DNA from 3 places in the Tardiphaga sp. 37S4 genome. Region 3 is predicted to be linked to each of the others. Evidence: riboswitches for the same ligand, from Rfam matches in the RefSeq annotation. Region 3 holds a riboswitch; each other region holds the start of a gene.

Region 1 (10,349 bases), 900 kb from region 3:
AGCGCTTTGCCTGCTGGCTGCATTGCTCGGAAGCGCCGCTACTGCCGCAGCCCAGACATCAGGCGCGCAGGCCCCGGAAGAAGCGCCGCATCGCCGGCAGGTCTGGTCGGTAGCGTCGCCCGATCCAAATACCAGTTCCCGCGCGGTGCTATTCCGCCCACCCGGCAATGGCCCGTTCCCGCTCGCTGTCATTGCGCATGCCACCACGCAGAATGCGCTGCGCCGCGCGCAGATGCCGCAACCGGAATATCGCGCACTGGCCTCCTGGTTCGTTGGGCGTGGCTACGCCGTGCTGGTGCCCGAGCGCCCCGGCCATGGCTTAACCGGCGGGCGTTATCTCGAAGACCAGGGCGGCTGCGACAATGCCGACTATCTCGGCGCCGGCCGCGCCACGGCGGATAGTATCGCCGCAGCGATGACTGACATTCGCAAACAACCCTTCATTCGCAGCGACGGTACGATCGTCGTCGGCCATTCCGCGGGCGGCTGGGGCGCGCTCGCCATGGCCGGCGCCAATCCGCAAGGCGTCAGAGCGATCATTGCCTTTGCCCCCGGACGCGGCGGCCATGCCAATGACCGGCCGAATGACGTCTGCGCGCCGCAGCGCCTGATCGCCGCTGCCGCAACCTTCGGACAGACGGCGCACACACCAGTGATCTGGCTCGTTGCGCGCAATGACAGCTATTTTTCGCCGGCCCTGTCACGTCAGCTCGCCGATGCGTTTCGCAAAGGCGGCGACAGAGTCGATTTTCATGAACTGCCGGCCTTCCACAACGAAGGCCACTGGCTTGCGGAAAGCGACGGCGGTGACGACATCTATGGTGCTGCGCTGGACAAGGCTTTGAAGGCCATCACGGCGAGGAAGCGATGACGCGCAAACCTGCGCAACCGGAGTGGACAGTGCAGTGACCGAGCCCTGGCCCGACGACGACGTCATCCTCTATGACGGCGTCTGTATCTTCTGCTCGCGCTGGATCCAGTTCGTCGCCAAACGCGACACTGATCATCGCTTTCGCTTCACCCCGATCCAGTCCGACTATGGCAGCCGCCTCGCCCGCCATTTCGGCATCGATCCCGCCGATCCCGACACCAATGCGGTGATCCATGGCGGCGTGGCTTATGTCAGATCCGATGCGGCGCTGACGGTGCTGTCGACCCTGCCCGGCTGGCAATGGGTGCGCATGCTGTTCGCCGTGCCGAAGGCGCTGCGCAATCCGGTCTACAGCCTGATCGCAACGAACCGCTATCGTATCTTCGGAAAGACCGAGGCGTGTATCGTGCCGGACGCGGGGATGAGGGCGAGGGTGATAGAGTAAGCGAGCGTCTACGCTTTGCTCTGCTTGCCTGTAGCCATCACGTCCTTCGCCGCCCGCTCTCCACTCTCTCGCGCCCCATGCGCCGTCGAGAAGAAATTCGGCGATGTCGCTTCGCCGGCAAAGAACAGCCTGCCATCCACTGGCGCCGCGAGAACCGCGCGCGCATCGGCATGGCCGGGCTTTGCCGCCGAATAGGCGCCTTGCGCGAAGCGATCATGTCCCCAGCGGGATTCCGCGAGCGGCGTGAGCTTGCTGCGGATGTCTGAGCCGAGCAGCGCCACGATCTCGTCGATGCTTTGCGCGGCGAGTGCACCCTGGCCGGCGTCTTCCAGGTCGCGTGCGAACCTGCCCCCGAAGAAGCCGGCGATGCAGGGGCGGCCGGACGGGCGCAGATGAAAGCTGCCGACACCGGTGCGCAGGGCGGCGCCGCGCAACCCGATATCGGACGGCCACTTCTCCGCGTCGGAGAGCGCCAGCATTACCTTGTTGTCGGCGCCGAGCGGCAGGCCGGCCGCGGCCTCGACCTTGCCGGGCAAAGGCGGCGTAAAACAGAAATTCTCGTTGGCGATAAGATTGGTCGGCACGCAGACGATGACTTTCGCTGCACGGAGCGTGCCGCGCGACGTCTCGATGCGGATAGGCGCACCGGAATGATCGATGAGTGTCACTTCGGTATTCAGCGCTACCGAACATGGCGCGCCATAGGCCGCGATCAGCGCACCGTAGCCATCGGGCAGGCGCCAGTTGATGTCCGTGTCCTCATAGGCATCCATGTCGTGCAGCGACACATCCTTGAGCTCGAAACCGTTGATATAGGTCGAGACCGCATCGATCATCGGATTCCACGGATTGCCGGGCTCAAGGCATGTCGCCGCCGGCGCATCGATCTCGTTTTCTGCGGCCTCCTCGGCGCGCTCATAGAACGCGTCGATCGCGGCGAAGAACTCATCGCGCTTCGCCTTTGAGAAGGCGACGTCATAAGCCTGATCGCGCCACGGCGGGCGCGACTTGTCCACGGCGAAGCCGAGCTCTTTCGCGATGCCGACGAAGTCATTCTTGTCGGCGGAGTGCAGCCATTCACAGCCCAGATCGAACGGAATGCCGGGGGCCGCCATGATCGTATGGGCACGGCCGCCGATCCGGTCGCGCGCTTCCAGCACAATCACGGAGAGCCCGGAACCTTCCAGCATACGCGCGGCGCCGAGGCCGGCAGCGCCGGCTCCGATGATGGCGACATCTACTTCGGAAGGCAGTCTGGTCATCGCGTCGGTATTCACAGCGGATGGGAAACGGGTGACAACGGGATAAAGGCTTGCTTGAATTATTCAAGCCACCGCTGCCCTCGGAGAAGATGCATGACAGCCCCACACGATTTTGAACTCTACGGCTTCTGGCGGACGTCCGCGACCTATCGCGTCCGCGTGGCGCTCAACCTGAAGGGATTGGAAGCGCACGAGCGCGTGATCGACCTCGACAAGGGCGAGCAGCGCGGCGACGCGTTCCTCAAGATCAATCCGCTCGGCGCGATTCCGGCCCTGATCGAGCCCGGCCACCTGCCGCTGACGCAGTCGCTGGCGATCCTGGAATTCCTCGACGAGATCCATCCGACCCCGCCGCTGCTGCCGAGCGATCCACACGGCCGCGCCCGCGTGCGTTCGATCGCCGCGATGCTGGCCGCCGACACCCACCCGCTCATTACGCCGCGTGTGCGCAAATATCTCGCCATCACCGCCGGCTTCGACGATGCCGCAGTTCGCGCCTGGCTGGTGCACTGGTTCACCACGGGCCTCGTCGCCGTGGAGAATCGCCTCGCCAGCGAGCCCGCCACCGGCCGCTTCTGTCATGGCGACGAGGTGACCATCGCCGACATCTGTCTGCTCAGCATCACCGCAACCATGAAGGTGCTGAAGATCGAGATTGCAGGTATTCCAACCATCAATCGCATCGTCGCTACCTGCGAGGCGATGGACGCGTTTGCGAAGGCCGATCCGTTGAAGCAGGTGGGAGCGCCGGCAAATTGACTCCGCCCTCATCCTGAGGAGCCGCGCAGCGGCGTCTCGAAGGATGGCCACGAGCGTCGGCGCGACACCAACTCATGGTTCGAGACGGCACTGCGCGCCTCCTCACCATGAGGGGCGGAGTGAAGGCATCGCACCAAACAAAAATGCCCGGCTTTCGCCGGGCATTTCGTAACCAGTCAAAGAATGCTCTCGCTTACGCGATCACTTCCTTGGTCTTTTCGGCGCGCTTGCGGTCGTTGGCATCGAGATGCTTCTTGCGCAGGCGGATTGACTTCGGGGTGATCTCGACCAGCTCGTCGCTCTCGATATAGGCCAGCGCCTTTTCGAGGGTCATGCGGATCGGCGGCGTCAAACGCACCGCTTCATCCTTCGAGGTGGTGCGGATGTTGGAGAGCTGCTTGCCCTTGAGAACGTTGAGTTCGAGATCGTTCTCGCGGGTGTGCTCGCCGATGATCATGCCCTTGTAGACCTTCCAGCCCGGCTCGATCATCATCGGGCCGCGATCTTCCAGCTTGAACATGGCGTAGGCCACCGCTTCGCCCTGGTCGTTGGAGATCAACACGCCGTTACGGCGGCCGGCGATCTCGCCCTTATAGGGCAGGTAGTCGTGGAACAGACGGTTCATGATCGCGGTACCCTTGGTATCGGTCATGAGTTCGCCCTGATAGCCGATCAGGCCGCGGGTCGGCGCGTAGAACACCAGACGCAGGCGGTTGCCGCCCGAAGGACGCATCTCGATCATCTCGGCCTTGCGTTCGCTCATCTTCTGAACGACCACGCCGGAGAATTCCTCATCGACGTCGATGACGACTTCCTCGACTGGCTCCAGCGTGTTGCCGTTTTCGTCCTTGGTGAGAACCACGCGTGGACGCGACACCGACAGTTCGAAGCCTTCGCGGCGCATGTTCTCGATCAGGATCGCGAGCTGCAATTCGCCGCGGCCCGACACTTCCATCGCGTCGCGATCGGCAGATTCGACAACCTTGAGCGCGACATTGCCTTCGGCTTCGCGCAACAGGCGGTCGCGGATCAGGCGGCTGGTGACCTTGTCGCCTTCGGTGCCGGCGAGCGGCGAGTTGTTGACGATGAAGGACATCGACACGGTCGGCGGATCGATCGGCTGCGCCTGGATCGGAATTTCAACCGACGGATCGCAGAAGGTATCGGCGACAGTGCCCTTCGGCAGGCCGGCGATGGCAACGATGTCGCCAGCTTCGGCGAGTTCCACCGGCTGGCGCTCGAGACCGCGGAAGGCCAGGATCTTGGTGATACGGCCGGTTTCGACGACCTTGCCGTCACGCGACAGCACCTTGACGGCCTGGTTCGGCTTCACCGAGCCCGCCGAGATGCGGCCGGTGATGATACGGCCGAGATAGGGGTTGGCTTCGAGGATGGTGCCGAGCATGCGGAACGCACCTTCTTCGACCACCGGCGGCGCGACATGCTTGATGACGAGATCGAACAGCGGCTTCATGCCGACATCATGCGACGCGTCCGGGCTGTCGGCCATCCAGCCGTTGCGGCCCGATCCGTACAGAATCGGGAAATCGAGCTGGTCGTCGGTGGCGTCGAGCGCTGCGAACAGGTCGAACACTTCGTTGACGACTTCGGTGATGCGGGCGTCCTGACGGTCGACCTTGTTGATCGCGACGATCGGCTTGAGGCCGAGCTTCAGCGCCTTGCCGACCACGAACTTGGTCTGCGGCATCGGGCCTTCAGCGGCGTCGACGAGCACGATCACGCCATCGACCATCGACAGGATGCGTTCGACTTCGCCGCCGAAGTCAGCGTGGCCCGGGGTGTCGACGATGTTGATCTGGACTTCATCCCACAGCACCGAGGTGCACTTGGCGAGAATGGTGATGCCGCGCTCTTTTTCGATGTCGTTCGAATCCATCGCGCGTTCCTGGACGCGCTGATTGTCGCGATACGTGCCCGACTGCTGCAGCAGCTTGTCCACGAGAGTGGTTTTGCCGTGGTCAACGTGGGCGATGATAGCAATGTTGCGAAGGTTCATAGGTCTTCTTCTGGTTACGGTCTGGGTGCCCTTGAGCGGGTTCAACAAGACATGCTCGACAACAAAAGGCTTATGCCTTGCGCTCGAGCGCGTTCGATAACTGCCTCGTCTGAAAACGCGCTGGGGCAATCCCTCCAAAAGCAAACCCGGCCAGAAGGGGCCGGGTACTCGGACGCGTTGCGGCGCAATATAGGGGGAAATCGCCGAAAAACAATGCGAATCTGCCAAATGGTTAGCCCAATTTCGGGTCCAGAACCGTGGCCCAAAGGGCCATATCGGCCCGATCCCGCAAGGTAACGGTCATTTGGCCGCTTTGGCCGTCGATTTTGACGTGACCGAAGAACTGCATGCCGGCCGACGGGGGCAAATTCTGCTTATCGGGCCCCGGCGCCTTCACGAAACGGACCTCGGGACCGAAGGTATTGTCGAGCGCCGCCGGGCCGAAGGTTCCGGCGTGAAACGGGCCCGAAACGAACTCCCAGAACGGCTCGAAATCCTGAAACTGCGCCTTTTCCGGATTGTAGTAATGCGCCGCCGTGTAATGCACGTCGGCGGTCAGCCAGACCGTGTTGCGGATACCGGCCGATTTGATGAAGCGCAGGATATCGGCGATTTCCAGCTCGCGGCCCCGCACTGGTCCGTCGCCCTGCGCGATGGCCTCAGACCCGGTTTTGTCGGCGGCGTTGTCATAGACGACGAGGCCGATCGGCATATCCGAGGCGATGACCTTCCAGGTCGCCTTCGAGGCCATCAATGCGCGCTTCAGCCAGGCCATCTGCTCCGGACCGATGAAATACGCATCGGGACCATAGCTCTCCTGCAGGTTCGGGCCGTTGGGCCCGCGATAGCTGCGCTCGTCCAGCATGAAGACATCGAGATGCGGGCCGTAATTGAGCGTGCGATAGACGCGGCCGGGTTCGGCCGGATTGACCGAGATCGGATACATCTCGTGAAAGGCACGGGCGCCGCGCGCAGCCAGCAGCGTGATGTCGCGCTCCTTGTAAGACGACGGCAACTGCTTCGAGAGCGACCAGTTGTTGGTGACTTCATGATCGTCCCACTGGCCGAAGATCGGCACCTGCGCATTGAAGGCGCGAACATTGTCGTCGAGCAGATTGTATTTGTGCGCGGCGCGGAATTCATCGAGCGTTTCGGCGACCTTCGCCTTCTCCGGCACCGTGATGGTGTTCTTCCAGATCGTGCCGTCAGGCAGTTTCGTTTCAGGCAGGATCGGACCATCGGCGTAGATCGTATCGCCGGAATGGATCAGGAAATCCGGGTTGTGGTTGCGCATGGTGGCATAGGTGACCATGCCGCCATCCTCGGCATTGATTCCCCAGCCCTGTCCGGCGACATCGCCGCCCCAAACAAAGGACACATCGCGGCGATCCGCCGGCGCGGTGCGGAAGCGACCGATCACCGGCTCGCCGACGATCTCGGTATGCGAGAGATCGCGGAATTTGACGCGGTAGAAGATATCCTGCCCGGCCGGCAGATTATCGAGCAGCAGCTTCGCCGTGAAATCGCTCTCGGGCAGCGCCGTGATAGCCGGCAACATGCGCGCATTGCTGAAGGATTCGGTAGTGGCGACTTCCACCATCATCTGCGCCGGTCGATCGGCGCGCGACCAGATCATACCGCTATTGATCCCGACATCGCCGGACTGAATGCCATGCGACACCATCGGGCGATCGGCGGCGCGGCTGAGATAGGGCATCGCAAGGAAGCTCGCGCCTGCTGCGGCTGAGTGCGCGAGAAAACGACGGCGGGAGATACGTAGCGCCATGGCGAACTCCTGATCCTGGCTCTGGCACCCGTGGTGCTAGGCAGAACACTTGACGCTGCGATGACAGGTGATGCGCAATATCAACACCCGCCAAAGCAAGTTGCGAATGGCTGGCAGCTTGATTGACACATTTGGAAATTTCACCTTAACGTGAACGCGACGGTTCCCTTCGGGGATCAAAAGGGAATGCGGTGAGGGGGATCCCCCGATTCCGCGGCTGCCCCCGCAACTGTAAGCGGCGAGCCTGCGCCAAGAGCCACTGGGTGTTCACCTGGGAAGGCGGCGACAGGCATTGACCCGCGAGCCAGGAGACCTGCCGCCAGTCGTGGTCACACGCGAGCACATTGGGCGGGGTGTCCTGGTGGAAGTCACACTGCCTGTTTGGGCGGGGCGACTTGGTTTGCGGTGACGTGCCACGTAACCGCGAGTCCTGTTCATGACCTCCGTTTCTCCCGTCGCATTGAAGCGACATACTCCCTTTCTTTATTCTGTTGCTCTCTCCTGCTTGTTGTGTCCGAGCGAAAGCTGGTCGCAAACCTCACAGTCGAGCCAGACGCTCGATCCTGTTGTCGTTCAGCCGTCAGCGACGCCTCAGCGCGCACGCCGCGCCACGAACGGCAATGCATCGCGCGCTACGCGCTCGCGGCAACAGCGCAATGTCGCTGCCAATACCGGCGCGCCGGTTGCCACGCCGACAGGCGCTGTCTTCGCAGCGCCGACGCTCAACCTCACAGGCACTACATCCACCGGCAGCCGCCTCGGCCTCACGCGCCTGCAGACGCCGGCCAGCGTCGAAGTGATCTCGGCGGAAACCATGGCCGAACGCGGCCAGCAGAACCTGATTGACGCCGTGACACAGAACGCCACCGGCTTCACCGCAAGCCCGGCGCCGGGCAATGGCAGCATCGCCTTCAACACCCGCGGCTTCACCGGCAACGGCACCGTGATGACTCTGTATGACGGCACACGGCTCTATGTCGGCTCGGGCACACTGACCTTCCCCTATGATACCTGGTCAGCTGAGCGCGTTGAGGTGCTACGCGGCCCGGCATCGGTGATGTATGGCGAAGGTGCCGTCGGCGGCGCCATCAACGTCATCTCGAAACTGCCGCTTTGGGTGCCGCGCAATCAGGCCGAAATCTCGCTCGACAGCAACATGACCCGGCGCATTGCAGTGGATAGCGGTGGACCGATCAACAAGGATGTCGCCTATCGCATCACCGCGACCGGCAACATGTCGGACGGCTGGGTCGATCGTGACAACACCTCCAATGTCGAAGTGCATGCCGCCGTCCAGATCAAGCAGACCGAAGACATCACCTGGACGATCTCTACGGATTACGGCGATCGCAGCCCGTCGCGCTATTTCGGCACACCGCTGATCAACGGCAAGCTCGATGAGTCCCTGCGCTTCAGGAATTACAATGTCGGCGACAGCAGCATCCGCTATCAGGACAGCTGGAACCAGGTGAAGACCGAGTGGCAGGTGACAGACAGCATTACGCTGCGCAACACCCTGTACTACCTGAACAGCCAGCGGCACTGGAAAGACGTCGAGACCTACAACTTCAGCGCCGCAACGGGCCGCATCAATCGCAGCGACTATATCGAGATCTTCCACGACCAGCAGCAGATCGGCGACCGCTTCGACGCGACGTTCCGCGGCCATATCTTTGGCATGGTTAACGAATTTGTCGCCGGCTTCGACGTCAACCAGATCGACTTCAAACACACCAACAACTCGCCCTATGGCGGCACGTCGTCGGTGTCGCTCACCGATTTCTTCCCTGGCTCCTTCGCTGCGACAACGACCCAAACGGTTCCGGGCTTCAGCACCACGACCAACCAGTACGGCCTATTCGCCGAGAACCGTCTGTCGATCACGGAACAACTCTCTCTGATCGCTGGGATCCGGCAGGACGAGCCGACTATCAATCGCACCGACTACGTCACCCCCGGTAACAGTTTCGAGAAATCCTTCTCAGCGACCAGCTGGCGCGCCGGAGCGGTCTATACGCCCATCAAGGACCTGGCCTTCTACGGCCAATATTCTACAGCCGTAGATCCGGTTGGCGGACTAGTCTCGCTGGCGGCGACAAACAAGAACTTCGAACTAGCGACAGGTAAGCAGGTCGAGATCGGCGTCAAACAATCGTTCTGGGGTGGCCGCGGCGAGTGGACCTTAGCCGGCTATCAGATCGTCAAAAACAACCTGTTGGCGCGCGATCCGAACTTGCCGTCAATGGTCGTCCAGGTCGGCCAGCAGTCGTCGCGCGGCGTCGAGGCTTCGGTCGGCCTCGCCCTCGACCACGGCTGGCGCATCGATGCCAATACCGCTTTCCTGCGCGCGAAATATGATGACTTCGTGCAGTCAGTTGGCGGCGTTGCGGTGAACTACGCCGGCAACGTGCCGGCCAATGTGCCGCAGAACGTCTCCAACATCTGGGCGACCTGGGCCTTTGCACCGGACTGGTCGGCAAATGTGGGCGTCCAATTCGTCGGCCGCATCTATGCAGATAACGCCAACACGCTCGTGCGTCCTGCCTATCAGGTTGTCAATGCCGGCGTGCAGTGGAAGGCCGACCGCAATACGACGGTGTCGTTCCGAGTCTACAATCTGCTCGACGAGGTTTATGCAACATCGGGCGGCACCAATCAGTGGCTGCTCGGCCTACCGCGCACCGCTCAACTCGCCGTCAATGTAAAGTTCTGAGCGTGCCACGCACACTGACACGAACACTCCGGCGGTGGCTGTATATCGGTCACCGCTGGGTCGGCATCGTCACCTGTCTCTTCTTCGCGATGTGGTTCATCTCCGGCGTGGTGATGATGTATGTCGCGTTTCCCGGCCTCTCCGATAAAGAGCGGCTGGCGGCATTGCCCGATATCGTCTGGGAGAAAGTGGCGCTCTCTCCCGACGAGGCGATGAAGAAGGCTGAGACCACGCACTATCCGCGTGAACTGCGATTGAACATGATCGCCGATGAGCCGGTGTATCGGTTGACTGGCTGGGACGGCAACCGGCAAACCATCTCCGCCGTCGATGGCCGTACCATCACCGAGGTCAACGAACAGCAGGCACTTGCCGTTGCCGGGCATCATCCCGCCAGCAAGTCGCCTCAGCTCGACGAGATCGTCGATCGCGATCAATGGAGCGTCACCGCGCGCTACGATCCGCTACGCCCATTTTATCTGATCACCCTCGGCGA
Region 2 (10,349 bases), 1.7 Mb from region 3:
CTCCGAGTAGCACATATGCGTATGGATCTGCGTGTCATCCCGCACGCCTGACGAACAGATGCGGAAGCTCTCCACGGCCCAATCGAGATAGGACTTCCATTCCGATTTGCGCAGCGGAAGCCCTTCGCGGAGTGCCGCTTCGTCGATCTGGATCATGCCGGCGCCAGCCTTTTCCAGATCGGCCACCTCATCGCGTATCGCGAGCGCGATCTGGCGACAGGCGACTTCGCGGGGAATGTCGTCACGCACGAACGACCAGTTCAGGATCGTGACAGGCCCTGTCAGCATGGCCTTCATCGGACGTTCGGTGAGCGACTGTGAGTACTGCCACCATTCGACGGTCATCGGATGCGGCCGAAACACGTCGCCGAACAGCACAGGTGGCCGCACGCAGCGGGAGCCATAGGATTGCACCCAGCCGTGTTTGGTGAAGGCGAAGCCGGAAAGTAGCTCACCAAAATACTGCACCATGTCGTTGCGCTCGAACTCGCCATGCACCAGCACGTCGAGGCCGATATTCTCCTGCCAGCGCACCGCCCTCGCCGTCTGGTTCTGCAGGAACGTCTTGTAGGCAGCATCGCTGAGCGTGCCCCTGACATAGGCCCCGCGAGCGTTTCTCACTTCCGCGGTTTGCGGAAACGAGCCGATGGTCGTTGTCGGGAATGCCGGCAGCTTGAAGCGTCGATGCTGATCGGCCGCACGTGTGGCAAAGTCACTGCCGCGACGACGCATGGTCGCATCAGCAGAAGCGACGCGTTTGGCGACCGCAAGATCGTGGATCTTCGACGATGCCATTCGCGCAGCCGCCGCGCCATCCGACGCGGCAAGCGATGCAGCGACATCCGCGCGGCTGCCAGCCAGCGCTGCTCCAAGTGCGGCCAGCTCTTCCATCTTCTGGATCGAAAAAGCCAGCCAGCTTTTGACGTCCGGATCGAGATCAGTCTCAAGGCCGAGATCAATCGGCACATGCAGCAGTGAGCAGGACGGCGCCAGCTCAACGCGATGCCGTCCCAGGAGATCGACCATGGGCTCCAACCCATCGAGCAGACTGGACAGATCGGACCGCCAGATATTGCGGCCATCGATCACGCCGAGCGAGAGGATCATGTCCTTCCGCGCCTTCGCAGCGACTTCGTCAAACTGCTCCGGTCCACGGACCAGATCGAGATGAAGCCCGGCGACGGGAAGTGACAGGGCCAGATCGAGGTTGTCGCCAAGTTCGCCAAAATAAGTGTTCAGCATGATCCGGAGTTGCGGGACCGCTTCCGCAAAAGCAGCGTAAGTCCGCTGCAGCGCCTGCCTTGCGGGCGCGTCGAGATCGAGCACCAGACACGGCTCATCCAGTTGCACCCACTCAGCGCCGCTGTCGGCTAATTCCCCGAGCACCTCGACATAGACGGGCAGCAATCGATCGAGCAGCGTCACCGGGTCGAATGACGCATCCATACTCTTGGCCAGTTTGAGATAGGTCACAGGCCCGACTAGCACAGGTCGTGTCTGATAACCCAGCGATCTCGCCTCCTCGTACTCCTTGATCGGCTTGCGCGATGCGAGACTGAAGGTCTGATCCTGCGCCAGTTCAGGCACCATGAAGTGGTAGTTGGTATCAAACCACTTGGTCATCTCCTGTGCTGGTACGCCTTGCGACGAGTCATGCGCATGAGGGCCGTGCGTACAGGCCTCGTCATGCGCGGCGCCTTGTGATCCACGTGCCATGGCAAAATAGGTCGCGAAGGAAACGTCTCCGCCCTTCCAGCCATAGACTTTGGGAATGGCGCCGACCATGACGCTGGTATCGAGCACCTGATCGTAGAATGAGAAGTCGTTCGACGGCATGACCGTGATCCCGAGCGACTTCTGACGTGCCCAGTTTGCGGCACGCAGCCCGACGCCGACATCGATCAGCGCATTCTCGTCGATTGCACCGGACCAATAGCTTTCCAGCGCCATCTTGAGCTCACGCCGCGGACCGATCCGTGGCGTGCCCAATGTAGCAACAGGAAGTGAAGTAGCTGATTTTGAAGAAGTAGACTTTGACACAGTAGACATGGCTTAACCCCAATGATTGGGGGCAAAAGGCCAAAGTGACACGTCTGGATTCCACGACGGCAGTCGCGGAATCGCAACCGCACCACCGGGACACCCCGCCCGAGGACGTTTATGTTGTCGAGGCAGGTCTCCTGGCTCGCGGGTCAATGCTGCTGTCCGGCCTTCCCAAAACCTTTGCGGGTCTCAGTGACTTTAATGGACAGCGGCTCACCGCTTACAGTTGCGGGGGCAGCTCCGGCCTTGGCTTAACGCCTCACCGGCTTCCCTCTTAGCTTCGGGCAAACCTTCCCGAAGAACCACGACATGTCCACATATGGGCAACATCGCGCGGCAGTCAACCGAGCTTGCGTGCGCAAGCTGCCCACTCGCAGCAGCGCGTTGAAGATTCCGGAGCTGGAGTGGGCCGCAGCCCCGAGATCAAACGCATCAAGCCCGGCACGAGGCCGGGCTTGCTTAAATGCGAACTACACTTCGTGGATTGCGCTTACGCCCCGTTGAGGAACTGCAGCGGATCGACCGGCGACGAGCCCTTGCGGATCTCGAAGTGAAGCTGCGGCGAAGTAACCTCACCGGACTGGCCGGACTTGCCGATCACCTGACCGCGCTTGATGGTCTCGCCACGCTTCACCATCAGCTCACTCGCATGGGCATATGCGGTGACGTAGCCGTTGGAGTGACGAACGAGGACCAGATTGCCGTAACCCTTCAGCTCGTTGCCGGAATAGGCAACGACGCCATCTTCGGCAGCCTTGATCGGCGTGCCTTCCGGCACGGCGACGTTGATGCCGTCGTTGGACTTGCCATTGGTCTTGGCGCCGTAGCCTGTGACCACGCGGCCGCGCACCGGCCAACGGAACGTCGGCAAAGCGCCGGTTGCGTCAGCGGCTTTAGTCGGCGATTCCGGCGTGGTTTCTTCAGGCGTCGTCGTGGCACTTGCGAGACGGGCCTTCTGTGCGGGTTCGGCAGAAGCAACACGGGCCACGGCAGCGGACGTGACCGCACCAGCCGGAGCAGCCGTCACGGCTGCGACGGGCGCAGCGAGCGGCGCGGCTACAGGAGCTGCGTTGGCCGTACGCGCACCGGGTACCGTGATCTTGGAGCCGAGCTTCAATTGGGCAGTCGGCGCCAGACCATTGGCGCGCGCGAGTTCGGCGACCGACACGTTGTTCCGGCGCGAGATGCTCATCAGCGTATCGCCGCGATTGACGAAATGCATGGTCGATGCGCCGACGGCAGGTTTGCTCGCAGCAGCGGCAACGGCCGGAGTTGCCGCAGCGCCCTGGCGCGGAATGATCAGCGACTGGCCGGGCGACAGCGCGCGCGGACCCTTGTAGCCATTGGCCTGCAGGATCGCGGCCGACGAGACGTTGTAGCGCTTCGCCAGACCGTCGAGCGTGTCGCTGGTGCCGACGATGATCGAGGTGCCGCCATCACGGGCAAGGCCGTTGGTCGCTGCAACCGAGCGCGGCGCCGTGGAGCCGGTGGTTTCGATCGGCGCGCGTGCGGGCGGCGGCGTATACATACCGTTGCCGCCCCCGCTGACGGGAGCAGCCGACGCAACCGGACGAGCTGTCGGATAGGACTGCGGCGCCGAGATCGGCGGCGGCAAAGCCTGGGATTGATACTGCCGCTGCGGATTATAGGCCGGGCGCTGATACTGCGGCAGCTCCTGGCGCTCGACCGGCGCGCGCGGTGCTCGCTGCGGCACCGAGCCGGTGGTTTCGCCTTGCCAGCCAAAGCCACGGGACTGACCTGAGTCAAAATTTGGATTCTGAGATAGCCGTGTCTGCATGTCGGCGCTGCAGCCGGCAAAACCGATAGACATCAGCGCCAGCACCGCGACCTGCGGAGCGCGGCGCGAGTAAAGCAACTCGACAACGCTGGACATTGGTTACTCACTCATACGCAACAAACAACTGAATTGAGTAAACACCGTCTCCGTTACCAAGCCTTTAACCTTGCGACCAACACGTGACAGCCGTTCACGAACTTTTTTCAGAGTTCGCGCGCGATGCCCGGAAGTGCAGGCACGAAACGCACGTCCACGAGCTCCTTTCGCTCCAATCCATCCCCGGTTTTGCGGATCCGGACCAGGGTCTGGACGCCATTGTGAGGACCAACTGGCGCAACCAGAATACCGCCCTCCTCAAGTCGGTCGGTCAGCGCCGCGGGCACCTCCTCCACAGCGGCGGTCACGACGATCCGGTCAAACGATCCCAAATTGGCAGCCGGGTTGAGGCCATCGCCGAGCATGACCTCGATATTGTGGAGGCCGAGTGCCTCCAACCGGGTCCGGGCGGCGTCGGCCAGCGTGCGATAGCGCTCGATGCTGAGCACGTCGCGGACGAGCTTTGACAGGATCGCGGCCTGGTAGCCCGATCCCGTGCCGACCTCGAGCACACGGTGACCGGCATTCAATTGCAGCTGTTCGGTCATATAGGCCACCACGAAGGGCTGGCTGATGGTCTGACCGCAGGCAATGGCCAAGGCCGTATCCCGCCAGGCATGGGCGCGATCGTTCGGCTCGACGAAGCGATCACGCGGAATATCCTCCATTGCGCGCAGCACCAGCCGATCGCTGATCCCACGGCGCCGCAGACCAAGCTGAAACGTCATCTGTTCGGGCGGCTGTCCGACGGTAATCATGGAAATGCCTCACGCAGCACAGGTTAGAAACACTCTCGATCTAGCAAAGATAGATTGATGTATTTCTGCGATCGGAACCGGGATAGCCTAACGACAACTTTTATTGTTCCGCACGCGGAACCAGCAACATACCAGCCTGTTATGGGCGGGGCGCTGAAATCCTGATCTTGCTCTATCTGGTACCGAACACGCGACTGCGTCTTTGGGTCACGAAAATGGCAATGCGTCGAGATTGCGTTCAACCCGGGAATTTGCGATTTTGTTCAGAGGATTGGGGCAAGGAAACCGGCCATGACTGCAACGAACCCGCCGGGCGGCTCCGTCTTCCTGGTCGAAGACGAGGTCATGATCCGCATGATGGTCGCCGATATGCTCGAGGAACTCGGCTACAGCGTGGCCGCCGAAGCCGGTGATATCAACGAAGCGATCAAGCTGGCTGGGTCTGCCAAGTTCGACATTGCGATCCTCGACGTCAACGTCAACGGCAAGGTGATTTCGCCGGTCGCCGAGGTGATTGCATCGCGCAACCGCCCGTTCATCTTCGCGACTGGCTACGGCGCGCAAGGCCTGCCGGAAGAATTTCGTGACCGCCCGACGCTGCAGAAGCCCTTCCAGATGGAAACGCTGGCGCAGGTGCTGTCAACGACGCTCAAGGGCGTCGCGGTCTAGGCGAGCCCGCTCGCCTATCTCGAAATCTCAGCCAAGCGCCTTGGTCAGCGCTTCGGAGAATACATCGTCCGTACGATCGAGACGCAGCGGCGTCACCGAGACATAGCGCGCAGCAAGGGCTGCGAGATCGGTGCCCTCCGGCGGGGCTTCCGCGGCGACGATGCGCTCGAAACCGATCCAGAAATACGGATTGTTGCGGCCATCGCGCCGCTCATCGACGCGCAGAAAGCCCTGATTACGCTTGCCCTGCCGGGTGACAACGACACCTTTCACCTCGTCGGCCGCACAGGCCGGGAAGTTGACGTTGATGACGGTGTTCTTCGGCACGCTCGCCTTGATGACCTTGCGCAGCACGTCCGGCCCATATTTCAACGCGGTCTCCCATTGCGGGTTGTGACGCGTTTCCATCGAGAATTCCTGGCTCAACGCCACCGACGGAATGCCGAGAATGGTGCCCTCGAGCGCACCGGCGATGGTACCGGAATAGACCACGTCCTCGGCGACGTTGCGGCCCTTGTTGACGCCGGACAATACGAGATCGGGCTGTTTGTCTTTCAGAATATGACGCGCGCCCATGATGACACAGTCGGTCGGCGTGCCGCGCACGGCATAGTGCCGCGGGCCGACTTCGCGCAGCCGCAACGGATCGTTCAGCGACAATGAATGCGACACACCGGACTGATCGAGCTCGGGCGCCACCACCCAGACGTCATCGGACAATTCCTTGGCGATCTGCTCGATGATCTTCAGGCCGGGGGCGTGAATGCCGTCGTCATTGGTGCAGAGAATGCGCATTCGTGAGGTGCCTTTTCGATCGGGAGGGCCGCTGGCCGGCACCGGTTTTTGCCAGCATGTGCCCGCTTTTGCCACCCCCATTTTGGGCGCTGCTCGTGCGCTGCCGAGGGCTGTCTCGAAGGCGATTTTTCCCGCGAGCCGGAACATTTCGGCGTCGCCGCGATTTCTTATCTAGGTAGGTGAGTGCCAATTGCGTCTGAAGCATGCGCGCTCGACCCGGATGGCCTTGGTCGCAGCGCCCCACAGGGCGACGGAGATGGCGAAACAGCTCGAACGGGTGTTGATCATCGGATTGCCGGCGATCGCGGTTGTCGCCCTGACGGGGTGGCTGCTGCTTCCCAGATTGGCCGAGACCAAGCCCGATCTCGCCCTCAATACGGCGGTGATGGCAACTATGCCCGACGAGTTGAGTGAGGAGGACTTTGCGAAACCCACTCCTTCACAACTCGTCAGCGTCCCCGACGCCGCGGAGCTCAACCGTCTCAGCCTCTCCCGCCAATCATTTCGCCGCGGCGGTCTCGGCTCCAGGGCGCTGATGACTTTCACCGTCCGCAACGCCAACGACTATCCGGTCAAGGACCTCGAAATCGCCTGTGCCTTCCGCAGCCGGGATGGACGCTATGTGACGGAGCGTCGTCGCGTCATCGCGGAGACCGTCAGCACGAAAAGCCGCAAGGCGTTTCCGATGACGCATATGGGCTTTGTCAACATAAAAGCCGAAAAAGCCAAATGCGCGCTGGTCACAGCCAGCCGCGCCTGAGCGGCTGGCGCGCGACGACGCCTAGCCGGCCTGGACGACTTTAAGCCCGCCCATATAAGGCTGCAGCACATCCGGCACGGCAATCGAGCCATCTTCCTGCTGATAGCTTTCCATCACGGCGATCAGCGCGCGACCGACGGCGGTGCCCGAACCATTCAGAGTGTGCACGAAGCGCGGTTTGCCATCCGGCCCGCGCGAGCGCGCATCCATGCGACGCGCCTGGAAATCGCCGCAGACCGAACAGGACGAAATCTCGCGGTAAGCACCGCCGTCGCCCTGGCCCGGCATCCAGACCTCGATGTCGTAGGTCTTCTGCGCAGCAAAACCCATGTCGCCAGTACACAGCGTCATCACGCGGTAATGCAGGCCAAGCCGGCGCAGCACTTCCTCGGCGCAGGACAGCATGCGCTCATGCTCGTTCTTGCTTTCCTCAGGCGTGGTGATCGAAACCAATTCGACCTTGGTGAACTGGTGCTGGCGGATCATGCCACGCGTATCGCGGCCGGCAGCACCAGCCTCGGCGCGGAAGCACGGCGTCAGCGCCGTCATACGCAGCGGCAGCTCTTTTTCGTCAAGGATGGATTCACGAACGAGATTCGTCAGCGGGACTTCGGCGGTCGGGATCAGCCAGTAACCCTGCCCTTCACTACCGATCGCACCGGCGGCGAATTGATCATCGCGAAACTTCGGAAGCTGCGCAGTGCCAAACATCGCATCGTCGCGAACCAAGAGCGGTGGGTTCACTTCCGTGTAGCCATGCTCATTCGTATGCAGATCGAGCATGAACTGCCCGATGGCACGCTCCAGCCGTGCAAGGCCTTTCTTAAGCACGACGAAGCGTGCGCCCGAGAGTTTGGCCGCGGCCTCGAAATCCATGAAGCCCATGGCTTCGCCGATATCGTAATGAGCTTTCGGCGTGAACGCGTAGTTGCGCCTGGCGCCGAAGTGATGACGCTCAACATTGCCGTGTTCGTCGACACCCTCAGGCACTTCGTCGAGTGGCAGATTCGGGATTTCGGCAAGCGCGACGCTGAGCTTATCCTGGGCGTCCTTCACCGCGGCTTCCATCGCCGGCATCGTCGTCTTGAGTTCGGTGACCTCAGCCATCAGCGCATTGGCGCGCACCTCGTCCTTGGTCTTCTTGGCTTCACCGATTTCCTTCGAGGCCGCATTGCGCCGGGCTTGCGCCTGCTCGGACGCAAGGATCGCGGTCCGGCGCGCTTCATCGATCCCCAACAGCGATGCCGACAGTGGCGCCAGCCCCCGCCGCTTCAGCGCAGCGTCGAAAGCTTCGGGATTGTCGCGGATCGATTTAATGTCGTGCATGACGGGATTCCTGAGCGAAAGCGGCTCTGAGTACCCCGAATAGCTGACATTTGGAACATGAAATGGCGCGATCGCCCCGTTAGTGCGCTCGCAGCAGAAACGCAAGTATTCCAATGCAGGCGACGGCGACACTCACTGCGGTAACGACGATGCCACCCAAGCGCACTGTAAGACGAAGCGTCTGAGCCTCCATGGCTGCCTGCAAATCGTTGCGCGTCGCCAACAATCGCGCGTCCAGATCGGACTTAACAGCGAAGAGATCGGATTTCGTGACAAGCTCGGTCATGATGAAATCCCGTGCCGCTTCGGCATGAGCCTCGGCCTGATTGTTCGCTACCCCGGCTTCGCGGAGCCGCTTGGAATAGCCGAGTGTATCAAATGCAAAGGCCACAATCACCTCCGTAGCAGCGCCAGCTGCACAACTTAAGGTAGATTGCCACAATTGCAATTACAAGAACACGTAGGCGCCTACTCCGCCGGCGTCACGTCCGTGCCGGTCCCCGCCGCAGCCTTGGCAGCAGCGGCCTTGGCGGCATTCTTCTCGACCATGCTGACCGCGATAATCGAACCTTCGTAGAGGATCAGCAGCGGGATTGCGAGGGAGGCCTGGCTGATCACATCGGGCGGCGTCAGCACGGCCGCGATAACGAAAGCGATGACGATGAAGTAGCGGCGCTTTTCGCGCAGCTGCTTCGACGTGAGGATGCCGATGCGGCCAAGCAGTGTCAGGATGACGGGGAGCTGGAAGGCGATGCCGAAGGCGAAGATCAACGACATCATCAGCGAGAGATATTCGCCGACCTTGGGCAGCAGCGCGATCTGCGCGGTATCGGAGCTTCCGGTCTGCTGCATGCCCAGCGAAAACCGGATTAGCATCGGCAGCACCAGGAAATAGACCAGCAGCGAGCCCAACGCGAAGAAGAACGGCGTCGCGATCAGATACGGCAGGAACGCGCCCTTCTCGTGCTTGTAGAGGCCGGGCGCCACGAACATGTAGATCTGCGCGGCGATCACGGGGAAGGAGATGAACCCAGCGCCGAACATCGCGAGCTTCAGCTGGGTCAGGAAGTATTCCAGCAGCGCCGTGTAGATGAATTTCGAGTTCTCGGGGCCGGCGACCCAGACGAACGGCCAGACCAGCACGTTGTAGATCTGCTTGGCGAAGAAGAAGCAGAAGATGAAGGCCACGGCAAATGCGAGCAGCGCCTTGATCAGCCGCGACCGCAGCTCGATCAGGTGGTCCATCAAGGGAGCCTTGGAGGCTTCGATATCTTCGGCACTCATGACGCTTTGGCGTCCTTCAGAACGTCGGGATTGGCCGCGTCGGGGGCTGCCGCGCCATCATTAGCAGGAGCGTGGGTTTCGACCGGCGACGGCTGCACTTCCCGGGTAATGGCCAGCGGCTCGTTTACCGCAGCAGTTTCCTGCGCATGCGTCTCGGCCTCAACGAAGGTCTCGGGTGTAGGCGGCTCGGGCGTGGTGGGCACGGCCGGAGGCGTGTCGAGATTGTCAGCCTTGTCGATGGCCATGGCATCGCTGACGTCCTTGGTCAGCGAGGTCATGATGTTGTTGGTGGTGAAGCCGGAGGCGACATCCTTCACGTCGTCGAAGGCCTGTTTGACGTCGGCCATTTCGGCTTCGCGCATCGCCTCGTTGAACTGGCCCTGGAATTCCGAGGCCATCTTGCGGGCCTTGCCCATCCACTGCCCGACCATGCGCAGCACGCCGGGCAGTTCTTTCGGGCCGATGGCAATCAGCGCGACGACCGCGATGACGACCAGTTCACTCCACCCGATATCGAACATGAAAAAATCCGCTCACGCGGGGCTGGATGTGCCCGCGTCTCCTTCAATGGCCGCCGCGATCCCCAAGGACAATCCCTTCGGAACCTCAGACAACCTTGCTGCCGACGTCCGTACGGTTGGCGGTCGGCGCCGGCGGGGTCTGGTCGATGGTGCGGACCGGCTCGGTCGGCTTGTCTGCCGGCTTTTCGTCGTCCGCCATGCCCTTCTTGAAGGCCTTGATACCCTGCGCAACGTCGCCCATCAGGTCGGAAATCTTGCCGCGCCCGAACAACAGCAGGACCACTCCGATCACGACGATC
Region 3 (10,349 bases):
GCGCTGGCCGAAGAGACTATGCGCAACTTCGCCCAGAAATATCCTGGCGATCCAATGATTGCGGATTCGCAGTATTGGCTCGGCGAGAGCTTCTTCCAGCGTCAGAAATATCGCGATGCCGCCGAAGTATTCCTCGGCGTGACCACGAAATACGACACCTCCGCCAAGGCGCCCGATGCGTTGCTGCGGCTTGGCCAGTCGCTGGCCGCGCTGAAGGAAAAGGAAGCGGCCTGTGCCGCCTTCGGTGAAGTGACACGGAAATATCCCCGTGCCTCGGCCGGCGTGAAACAGGGCGTGGACCGCGAGCAAAAACGCGTTAAGTGCTAGGTGATCGACCCGGACGATGAGCCGGGTCGCAACCGGTTCTGACGCGCATGTCCGACGACGACCAGTCGCCGATTTCGGTCCAGATGGCGAAGCAGCTATTCGCTGACTGGGCGTCCGCGCCAGCATTGGTCCTTGCCGTGTCGGGCGGTCCTGATTCCGTCGCCCTGATGTGGCTCGCCGCGCGTTGGCGGCGTGCGCTCAAGCGCGGCCCCGACCTTATTGCCGTGACCATCGACCATGGTTTGCGACCTGAAGCGGCCCGCGAGGCCCGCGACGTGAAGCGGCTCGCGGCATCTCTCGATATTCCTCACCGCACTCTCCGCTGGACTGGCGCCAAGCCGAAAACCGGACTGCCTGCCGCGGCCCGCGAAGCGCGCTATCTGTTGCTCGCCAAGGCCGCGCGTAGTGCCGGCGCCTCCCATGTACTCACGGCGCACACCCGTGACGACCAGGCTGAGACCCTCCTCATGCGGATGGCGCGCGGCAGCGGCATTGCCGGCCTCGCGGGCATGGCGCGGCTGACCGAGCGTGACGGTATCCAGCTCGCGCGTCCCTTTTTGCACATCGCGAAGGCGCAGCTTGTTACTACGCTGACCAAAGCGAAAATCGACTTCGCGACCGATCCCAGTAATTCCGACCCAAGCTACACCCGCCCGCGGCTGCGGGCGCTGATGCCGGCGCTGGCGTCCGAGGGCTTCGATTCGCGTAACCTCGGCCGGCTCGCTACCCGGCTGCGGCGTGCCGATGCGGCGCTGGAACTGATGGTCGACGGGGCAGAGCGGTTTCTGGCGCTGCACAGTCCGGGCAAGATGCCTGAAGCCATCGATGCGGGAGCATTTGCGGGGCTGGCGGAGGAAATTCGCGTTCGGTTGTTGCTGCGGATGATCGATCAGGTCGGGCACGAAGGGCCGGCCGAGCTCGGCAAGGTCGAAACGCTTGTATTCGCCATCGTTCAGGCCACGCGATCGGGCGGGAAAGGTACTCTGCTGAAGCAGACGCTCGCCGGTGCCATGATCACGCTGACGCAGGACCGCCTGAGAATCGTTCCGGCGCCGCCCAGGCGTCGCCGCGCCGATTGAGTGCAAAGACCTACCTGTGGCCCCACAGTACCTTAACCACCGTGGGAAAACCCTGTCAGCACTGCCATTATTTGAACCGGAAATGCGCGTAGATGCGTTAAATAGTCCATCCCAGTTCCCTTGGCAGCGCCCTCGGTCGCACCTAGATTGTATCCGACCGACCCAGGGTGAACCCTTGTGGCGACCCACAAGGGAATAAGGCCGCGATTTCGCGCGGCGACGAAGGAAGATCGATGAACGCGAACCTGCGCAATTTTGCCCTCTGGGTCATTATCGTTTTGTTGCTGCTGGCGCTGTTCACGCTTTTCCAGAATCCTGGTCAGCGCACCGCCTCGCAGGACATTTCGTTCTCGCAGCTCCTCACCGAAGTTGATCAAAATCACGTCCGCGATGTCGTAATCCAGGGTCCCGAGATTCACGGCACCTTCACCAACGGCTCCAGCTTCCAGACCTATGCCCCGAGCGACCCGACCCTGATCAAGCGTCTGTATGACGCCAAGGTCTCGATCACCGCGAAGGCTCCGGGCGACAACGTGCCGTGGTTCGTGTCGCTGCTCGTCTCATGGCTGCCGTTCATCGCGCTGATCGGCGTGTGGATCTTCCTGTCGCGCCAGATGCAGGGCGGCGCCGGCAAGGCGATGGGCTTCGGCAAGTCGCGCGCCAAGATGCTGACGGAAGCGCATGGCCGCGTCACCTTCGAGGACGTCGCCGGTGTCGATGAGGCCAAACAGGATCTGCAGGAAATCGTCGAATTCCTGCGCGACCCCGGCAAGTATCAGCGCCTCGGCGGACGTATCCCGCGCGGCGTGCTGCTGGTTGGCCCTCCCGGCACCGGTAAGACGCTGATCGCGCGTGCGGTCGCGGGCGAAGCTAACGTGCCGTTCTTCACCATTTCGGGTTCGGACTTCGTCGAAATGTTTGTCGGCGTCGGCGCATCCCGTGTGCGTGACATGTTCGAGCAGGCCAAGAAGAACGCGCCCTGCATCATCTTCATCGACGAAATCGACGCCGTCGGTCGTCATCGTGGCGCCGGTCTCGGCGGCGGCAATGACGAGCGCGAACAGACCCTCAACCAGTTGCTGGTTGAGATGGACGGCTTCGAAGCCAACGAAGGCGTGATCCTGATCGCCGCCACCAACCGTCCTGACGTGCTGGATCCCGCGCTGCTGCGTCCCGGCCGTTTCGACCGTCAGGTCGTGGTACCAAATCCGGACGTCGTCGGCCGCGAGCAGATCCTCAAGGTCCATGTCCGCAAGGTGCCGCTGGCGCCGGATATCAACCTCAAGACCATCGCTCGCGGCACGCCCGGTTTCTCCGGCGCGGACCTGATGAACCTCGTCAACGAAGCCGCCCTGACCGCCGCGCGCCGTAACAAGCGTATGGTGACGCAGAGCGAGTTCGAAGAGGCCAAGGACAAGGTGATGATGGGCGCCGAGCGCAAGTCGCTGGTGATGTCCGAGGAAGAGAAGATGTTGACGGCCTATCACGAAGGCGGTCACGCCATCGTCGGCCTCAACGTCATCGCCACCGACCCGATCCACAAGGCGACTATCATTCCGCGCGGCCGTGCGCTCGGCATGGTCATGCAGCTGCCGGAACGCGACAAGATGTCGATGTCCCTGGAGCAGATGACCTCGCGCCTCGCCATCATGATGGGCGGCCGCGTTGCTGAAGAATTGATCTTCGGCCGCAACAAGGTCACCTCGGGTGCGTCCTCCGACATCGAGCAGGCCACGCGCTTGGCTCGCATGATGGTGACGCGCTGGGGCCTGTCGGAAGAACTCGGTACGGTGTCGTATGGCGAGAACAACGACGAAGTCTTCCTCGGCATGCAGATGAACCGCACCCAGGCGGTCTCGGAATCCACGGCGCAGAAGATCGACTCCGAAGTGAAGCGTCTGGTCGCCGAAGGCTATGACGAAGCGACCAAGATCCTCACCGAGAAGCGCGATGACCTCGAAACGCTGGCCAAGGGCTTGCTCGAATTCGAAACCCTCTCGGGCGACGAGATCACGGATTTGCTGAATGGCAAGAAGCCGAACCGCGAGTCGGTGCTGGAGCCGTCGGGCCCGCGCACCTCGGCTGTGCCGCCCGCTGGCAAGCCGCGCCCGCGTCCGGACGGTGGCCTGGAGCCGCAGCCGCAGGCGTAAAGTCGTTCACACGCAAATATGCAAAACGCGGCCGAAAGGCCGCGTTTTTTGTTATCTGTAGCTCAAATGGAGCGAGGCCCGATCTGGGGACCACGTCCCACTTAAACCTTCCTCAAACTTCCCTCGGCACTGTCGCCCGGCGCCCTCGATGCGCATTGGGGACCCTATGCCAGCGCCGCTCATCATGACTTCGATACCTGAGCGTGGGCCTGTTCCGCCGGCGCTGCTGATCGTCTGCACGATCCTGACGATGCTGCATCTCGCCTTCTTTCCGACCTTCTACGGTCGCGGCTGGATCTATGAAGACGGCCTCGGCTCGCCCACCGACTTCGTCAATGTGTGGTCTGCCGGGAGATTGGTGCTCGATGGTCATCCGGCCTGGGCCTATGACTGGGACATCCAGAAAAAGGTCCAGATAGCGGTTCTCGGTCAGAGCTATTCCGGCAATTTCGCCTGGCATTATCCGCCACCGTTCCTGTTCATCGCGGCACTGCTCGCAAAGCTGCCTTATGCCGTGGCCTTTGCTGGCTGGGCTGCCGTCAGCTTCGTGCCGTATCTGGCGGCGATGCGTGCGATCGTCGGTCGTCCCTTCGGCCTTTTACTGGCTGCGGCTTTTCCGGTGGTGATGACCAACGGCCTTGTCGGGCAGAATGGATTTCTGACAGCGGCGCTGATCGGCGGCATGCTGGTGCTGCTGCCGACGCGGCCGATCCTGTCGGGGATCTGTCTGGGCCTGCTCAGCTACAAGCCGCAATATGGTTTCCTGTTTCCGCTGATGCTGATCGCAGCGTCACAATGGAAGGCCTTCGTCAGCGCGGGCATCACAACCGTGCTGCTGGCCGCGGTGTCGTGGCTCGCTTTTGGCACCGAGAGCTGGCAGGCCTTCATTCACTGGATGCCGATGTTCTCGCAGGCCTTCCTCACCGAAGGCCGCGCGCCATGGGGCAAGATGCAGAGCGTCTTCGCACTGGTGCGCTATTTCGACGGCAGCGAGCCGCTGGCCTGGACGTTCCAGTGGATCATGATTGGTGCCGTCGTAGCGGTGCTGGTGCCGTTGTGGCGCAGCAGCGCGCGCTATGAACTGAAAGCCGCTGCGCTGGCAGTCGGCGCCTTGCTCACGACGCCCTACCTTTTCCTGTACGACGTGATGGTGCTTGCGATTGCCATCGGCTTCATCGCCCGTATCGGTCTCGCCGAAGGCTTTCGCCGTCACGAACTGCCGGTGCTTGGCCTCGCAGCTGTGCTGCTGATCGCCTATCCATTCTTCGGTGCACCCACGGGCTTTGGCGCAACGCTGCTGGTGGCAGCGTTGATCGCCATGCGCGTGCGGGAGTCTACTCGCTCCACGCCGAGTTCAGGATGATGCTGCAGAAATTCCCGCGCTTGTAAGTGGGGTCGCGGAGGTCGAGCACGTCGGCCTTGACGTTGCCGAAGGTGGTCTCCGGCTTGTGGATCGTCCCTGCAGCGAACGCATCGATGATCCCGTTCTTGAAGTCATGGCCGCGCGGATGGCAGGCACACACTTCGTGGCGCTGATGTGCGGTGAAGGCATCATACTCCAGACCCAATACATCCATCTCAACACCCGCAGTGACGAGCGCCACCACGGGCCGTTTGTGCTTGGGAATGCCCGGTGTCGTGTGAAGCGCGATGGCGTCCCAGACATCGTCGATGTCGCGCTCATCGATACTGTGGCTGCGCAGAAAGTCCGCGGCAGCATTCGCGCCATCGACCTCGAAGCGCTCCTCCTCACTCGCATAGGGCGCCTGCAGACCCATGTCGTGAAACATCGCGCCGACATAAAGTAACTCGGAATCGACCTTGAGACCCTTGCGCTGCCCGGCGAGCGCGCCGAACAGGAAAACCCGATTGGAATGATGATACAGAAGATCGCTTTCGGTGTCGCGCACAAGCTGATCGACCTGGCGGGCGAGGGCGCTGTCGGGCACTTTGATGCCGGCAATCGTTTTGCTCATGAGATGCTCCTTGCAGGGTTGTTGTGATGCGTCCGTTGTCGCCGGCGGGCGGTGTCCTCGCAATCACGCCGCGCCCTGCAAAGCTGCCATTCGCCCGTGATTTCCTGCCGGAAGGCGACTATCTGTTCCGTAACGCTTGGGTTCACTGCCATCGATGGAATGAAGCATCACCATGAAGACTGTTGCTCTTGCGATCTTTCCGAGCGTCCAGTCGCTGGACGTAGCCGGTCCGCTCGATGTGTTCATGGAGGCCAATGGCTTCGTCGCGCCGGGCGACGGCTACGACATCACACTTGTCGCTGCAGACTGCGCGCCGCTACGTGCATCGAACGGTTTGCGGATATCCGCCGATCTGGCGTTCAGTGATGCGAACAAACCCTGGGATCTGGTTCTGGTGGCCGGCGGGCCTGGGCTGCCGACGGCAGAGGCGGATCCGCAGCTTACAGAGTGGCTGGCCAATGCGGCGCTCCATGCGGAGCGTTATGGCTCGGTCTGCACCGGGGCATTCGCGCTCGGCCATGCAGGCTTGCTTGACGACAAGACGGTGACGACGCACTGGCAGAACGCGCCGCTATTGGCGCTGCGTTTTCCCAAAGCGCATGTGGAGTTCGATCGCATCTACAGTCGTGACGGTGCGCTGGTGACGTCAGCCGGCGTCACCGCAGGCATCGATCTGGGTCTCGCGCTGGTCCAGGAAGATCATGGCGCGGACGTTGCGTTGGCTGTGGCCAAGCGTCTGGTCGTGGTGGCGCAGCGCCAGGGTGGCCAGTCGCAATTCAGTCCGTATCTGGTACCGCCGGCCGAGCCGGACTCGCCGATCGCGCGAGTCCATGCCCATGTGATGGCGCATCTGCGTGACGCACACAGCGTGGATGAACTGGCCGATGTGGCGGGCATGAGCGCGCGCACCTTCGCGCGGACATTCAAGCAGGAAACAAAGATGACGCCGGCAGATTTTGTCGAGGGCGCCCGGATCGACACGGCGCGTAATCGTCTCGAAGGCAGCGATCTGCCGCTCAAGGTGGTGGCTTATGAATCCGGTTTCACCACCGCCGAACATATGCGTCAGGTCTTCGTGCGACGCCTGGGCCTGACGCCCAGCCACTATCGGGCCAGCTTTCGCGCGGTCTGATTCTGCTCAGGCGAGCTGCAGCGAAGAAATCGGATCACTCGCAGGAAAGCTGTCCATCAGCGCTTCGTTCAGCATCTCGTCGAGGCGGCGCCGGGCGATCTGATCCGTCGTCTCGAACGCCGTGACCGCGCCTGCGTGCCCCACGAAAGCGTTGAAGTTGATCCTTTCAGTGGTCGTCATCAGGTCGCGCATCGCATCCTCCATCGGTTGATCACGATGTTCTGCGCTTCGCGGTGCTCGGCGGCAACGAATCGCATCGTGCAGAAACCGCCAACGACCCCGCGGTTTCCGCCACGCAAGCGGTTGTCCACTGAACCAACAGCCCTACCGAATTTGTTGCGTTCGGCTCCAATGCCCGCTTGACACTACACCGCGGGTCACACCAAATGTAGATGTCACGGTCCGCCCTGTCGCAAGACTTGGTGGCTAAGAGGGAAGCCGGTAAAGACGTTGTTTTTCGTCATATTCCGGCGCTGCCCCCGCAACTGTAAGCAGTGAGTCTGTTTCGATTGAAGTCACTGATGCGCAAGCATCGGGAAGGCTGAAACAGACATTGACCTGCGAGCCAGGAGACCTGCCGCGACACCAGAACGTCCATGGGCGGGGTGTCCCAGCGGTCGCTTGCAGGCAATGCCGGCGGATCTCCGCCGTGTATTTTGCAGCGTCCTTTCGGCCCCAGCCCCCATTGCTTGATGCATCACACGGGGTCTTGCCGATGCCTACTTCATCTTCTGTTTTGTCCAACGGACGCGATGCGGCTCATGCGCCGCTGATTCAACTGTCGCCGGAAACGCTCGCTGCGCCTGCGCGCGAACCCTCGATGCAGATCATCCGGCGCAACGGCACCGTATCTCCCTTCGACGGCAGCAAGATTTCCGTCGCGATGACCAAGGCCTTTCTGGCCGTCGAGGGCCACACGGCAGCGGCCTCGCGCCGCGTCCATGAGGCGGTGGAACAGCTGACCGGCGAAGTCGTGGCGGCGCTGACTCGCCGCGTCGGTGAAGGCCGCACCTTCCATATCGAGGACGTCCAGGATCAGGTCGAACTGGCGCTGATGCGCAGCGAGCACCACAAGGTGGCCCGCGCCTATGTGCTGTACCGCGAGGAGCGCGCTCGCACCCGCGCGGAGGAACTGGCCGCCAGGCCGGCGCTCGTCTCCACCGCACCGGTGCTGCATGTCACGCTCACCAACGGCACCCGCGCCCCGCTCGATTCGGCGCGTCTCGCGCTGATCGTCAACGAGGCCTGCGCCGGCCTTGATGGCGTCGATGCCGCCCCGGTGCTGGAGGAAACCCGCCGCAATCTCTATGACGGCATCACGCTGGATGAGCTGGCACTGGCCGGCATCATGGCCGCGCGCACGCTGGTGGAGCAGGAGCCGAACTACACCTTTGTCAGCGCCCGCCTGCTGCTCGACAAACTGCGCACCGAAGTCCTGTCCTTTGTGCACGGCTCTCCGACCAACGCGTCGCAGGCCGACATGACCACGCGCTACGCCGAATATTTCGGCGCCTGTATCAAGACCGGCATTGCGGCCGAGCTGCTCGATCCCGAACTCGCGCGCTTCGATCTCAAGCGCATAGCCGCCGCGCTAAAGCCGGAAGGGGACCTTCAGTTCCAGTTCCTGGGATTGCAGACGCTCTATGACCGCTACTTCCTGCATGTGCAGGGCAATCGCATCGAACTGCCGCAGGCCTTCTTCATGCGCGTTGCCATGGGCCTCGCGCTGCGCGAGATCGACCGCGAAGCCCGCGCCATCGAATTTTACAATCTGTTGTCGTCGTTCGACTTCATGGCCTCGACGCCGACGTTGTTCAATTCGGGTACGCAGCGGCCGCAGCTGTCGTCCTGCTTCCTCACCACGGTGGCGGACGATCTCGACGGCATCTTCAAGTCGGTGAAGGACAATGCACTGCTGGCGAAATATTCCGGCGGTCTCGGCAATGACTGGACGCGCGTGCGCGGTCTCGGCGCGCATATCAAGGGCACCAATGGCGAGAGCCAGGGCGTGGTGCCGTTCCTGAAGGTCGCCAACGATACGGCCATTGCCGTCAACCAGGGCGGCAAGCGCAAGGGTGCGGTCTGCGCCTACTTGGAAACCTGGCACATCGACATCGAGGAGTTTCTCGATCTCCGCAAGAACACCGGCGATGACCGCCGTCGCACCCACGACATGAACACCGCTAACTGGGTGCCGGATCTGTTCATGCAGCGCGTCGAAGCCGACGGTGAATGGACGCTGTTCTCGCCGGACGAAACGCCTGAGCTGCACGATCTCTATGGCAAGCCGTTTGCCGAACGATACGCGGCCTATGAGGAAAAGGCCGCGCGCGGCGAGATCCGCGTGTTCAAGAAGGTGCGGGCCACTGATCTGTGGCGTCGCATGCTGACCATGGTGTTCGAGACCGGCCATCCCTGGATCACCTTCAAGGATCCCTGCAACCTGCGCTCGCCGCAGCAGCATGCCGGCGTGATTCACTCATCGAATCTTTGTACCGAGATCACGCTGAACACCTCGGACGACGAAGTGGCCGTCTGCAATCTCGGCTCGGTCAACCTGCTCAATCATATCGGCAAGGATGGTCTCGATCGCATCAGGCTCAAGCGCACCGTGACCACGGCGATGCGGATGCTCGACAATGTCATCGACATCAATTTCTACACCATCCCGGAAGCGCGCCGCTCCAACCTCAAGCATCGTCCGGTGGGTCTGGGTCTGATGGGCTTTCAGGATGCACTGCAGGCGCAGGGTATCGCGATGGCGTCGGATGCGGCCGTGGCGTTTGCCGACACCAGCATGGAAGCGATTGCCTTCCATTCCATCTCGGCATCGGTGGATCTCGCCGCCGAGCGCGGCCGCTATCCGTCCTTTGAGGGATCGCTGTGGAGCCGCGGCATCCTGCCGATCGACTCCATCGAGATACTCGCGGAGGCACGCGGCAGCGTGCAGATGGATCGCTCGACCAAGCTCGACTGGAACGGCCTGCGTGACCGCGTGAAGTCCACCGGCATGCGCAATTCCAACGTGATGGCGATTGCGCCGACAGCGACGATCTCCAATATCTGCGGCGTCGCGCAGTCGATCGAGCCGGCCTATCAGAACCTCTATGTCAAATCGAACATGTCAGGCGATTTCACGGTGGTGAACGCCTTCCTTGTGCGCGATCTGAAAAAGAGGGGCCTGTGGGACGAGGTGATGGTCTCCGACCTCAAATATTTCGACGGCAGTGTCGGATCGATCGATCGCGTGCCTGACGATCTCAAGGCGCTCTACGCGACCTCGTTCGAGATCGACAGCGCGTGGCTGATCGAGGCTGCCTCGCGCCGTCAGAAGTGGATCGATCAGGCGCAGTCGCTCAATCTCTACATCGCCAATCCATCCGGCAAGAAGCTCGATCAGCTTTACCGTCTGGCCTGGACGCTGGGATTGAAGACCACCTACTACCTGCGCTCGCGCAGCGCCACGCATGTGGAGAAGTCGACGCTGAAGGGTACCGACGGGAAGCTCAACGCGGTGTCGGCAACAGGCGCAGCAGCGAAGACAGCAGGTGCGCCGATCCTCGTTCAGTCTTCCGTCACGGCGCCGGAGCTGAATGTCGCGATGGCATGCTCGATCGACAACCCCGAATGCGAGGCGTGCCAGTAAGGGTGCGCCAAACACACTGACCTCATCCTGAGGAGCGGC

Evidence for each region. A riboswitch is a leader RNA that binds a small molecule or an ion and turns the genes downstream of it on or off. The one in region 3 is predicted to bind cobalamin.
Region 1: linked by a shared signal. The riboswitch ahead of LPB73_RS24640 (TonB-dependent receptor) and the one ahead of LPB73_RS20395 (ribonucleoside-diphosphate reductase subunit alpha) in region 3 are both predicted to bind cobalamin.
Region 2: linked by a shared signal. The riboswitch ahead of metE (5-methyltetrahydropteroyltriglutamate--homocysteine S-methyltransferase) and the one ahead of LPB73_RS20395 (ribonucleoside-diphosphate reductase subunit alpha) in region 3 are both predicted to bind cobalamin.

The regions. Positions count from the first base shown of each region.
Region 1 is NZ_CP088008.1:5,196,402-5,206,750, forward strand. Features, by position in the region: gene LPB73_RS24610 (alpha/beta hydrolase family protein) at 1-871, shown strand, start outside; gene LPB73_RS24615 (thiol-disulfide oxidoreductase DCC family protein) at 906-1,316, shown strand; gene LPB73_RS24620 (flavin monoamine oxidase family protein) at 1,325-2,578, opposite strand; gene maiA (maleylacetoacetate isomerase) at 2,672-3,337, shown strand; gene typA (translational GTPase TypA) at 3,531-5,354, opposite strand; gene LPB73_RS24635 (alkaline phosphatase D family protein) at 5,587-7,140, opposite strand; cobalamin riboswitch at 7,286-7,475, shown strand; gene LPB73_RS24640 (TonB-dependent receptor) at 7,577-9,853, shown strand; gene LPB73_RS24645 (PepSY domain-containing protein) at 9,856-10,349, shown strand, end outside.
Region 2 is NZ_CP088008.1:2,573,490-2,583,838, forward strand. Features, by position in the region: gene metE (5-methyltetrahydropteroyltriglutamate--homocysteine S-methyltransferase) at 1-2,049, opposite strand, end outside; cobalamin riboswitch at 2,154-2,365, opposite strand; gene LPB73_RS12575 (M23 family metallopeptidase) at 2,534-3,937, opposite strand; gene LPB73_RS12580 (protein-L-isoaspartate(D-aspartate) O-methyltransferase) at 4,045-4,695, opposite strand; gene LPB73_RS12585 (response regulator) at 4,987-5,364, shown strand; gene surE (5'/3'-nucleotidase SurE) at 5,392-6,159, opposite strand; gene LPB73_RS12595 (hypothetical protein) at 6,416-6,919, shown strand; gene serS (serine--tRNA ligase) at 6,941-8,245, opposite strand; gene LPB73_RS12605 (hypothetical protein) at 8,325-8,636, opposite strand; gene tatC (twin-arginine translocase subunit TatC) at 8,714-9,529, opposite strand; gene tatB (Sec-independent protein translocase protein TatB) at 9,526-10,050, opposite strand; gene LPB73_RS12620 (twin-arginine translocase TatA/TatE family subunit) at 10,136-10,349, opposite strand, start outside.
Region 3 is NZ_CP088008.1:4,292,101-4,302,449, reverse strand. Features, by position in the region: gene ybgF (tol-pal system protein YbgF) at 1-327, shown strand, start outside; gene tilS (tRNA lysidine(34) synthetase TilS) at 375-1,406, shown strand; gene ftsH (ATP-dependent zinc metalloprotease FtsH) at 1,640-3,556, shown strand; gene LPB73_RS20415 (glycosyltransferase family 87 protein) at 3,741-4,919, shown strand; gene LPB73_RS20410 (HD domain-containing protein) at 4,891-5,532, opposite strand; gene LPB73_RS20405 (GlxA family transcriptional regulator) at 5,705-6,664, shown strand; gene LPB73_RS20400 (hypothetical protein) at 6,671-6,856, opposite strand; cobalamin riboswitch at 7,046-7,260, shown strand; gene LPB73_RS20395 (ribonucleoside-diphosphate reductase subunit alpha) at 7,380-10,310, shown strand.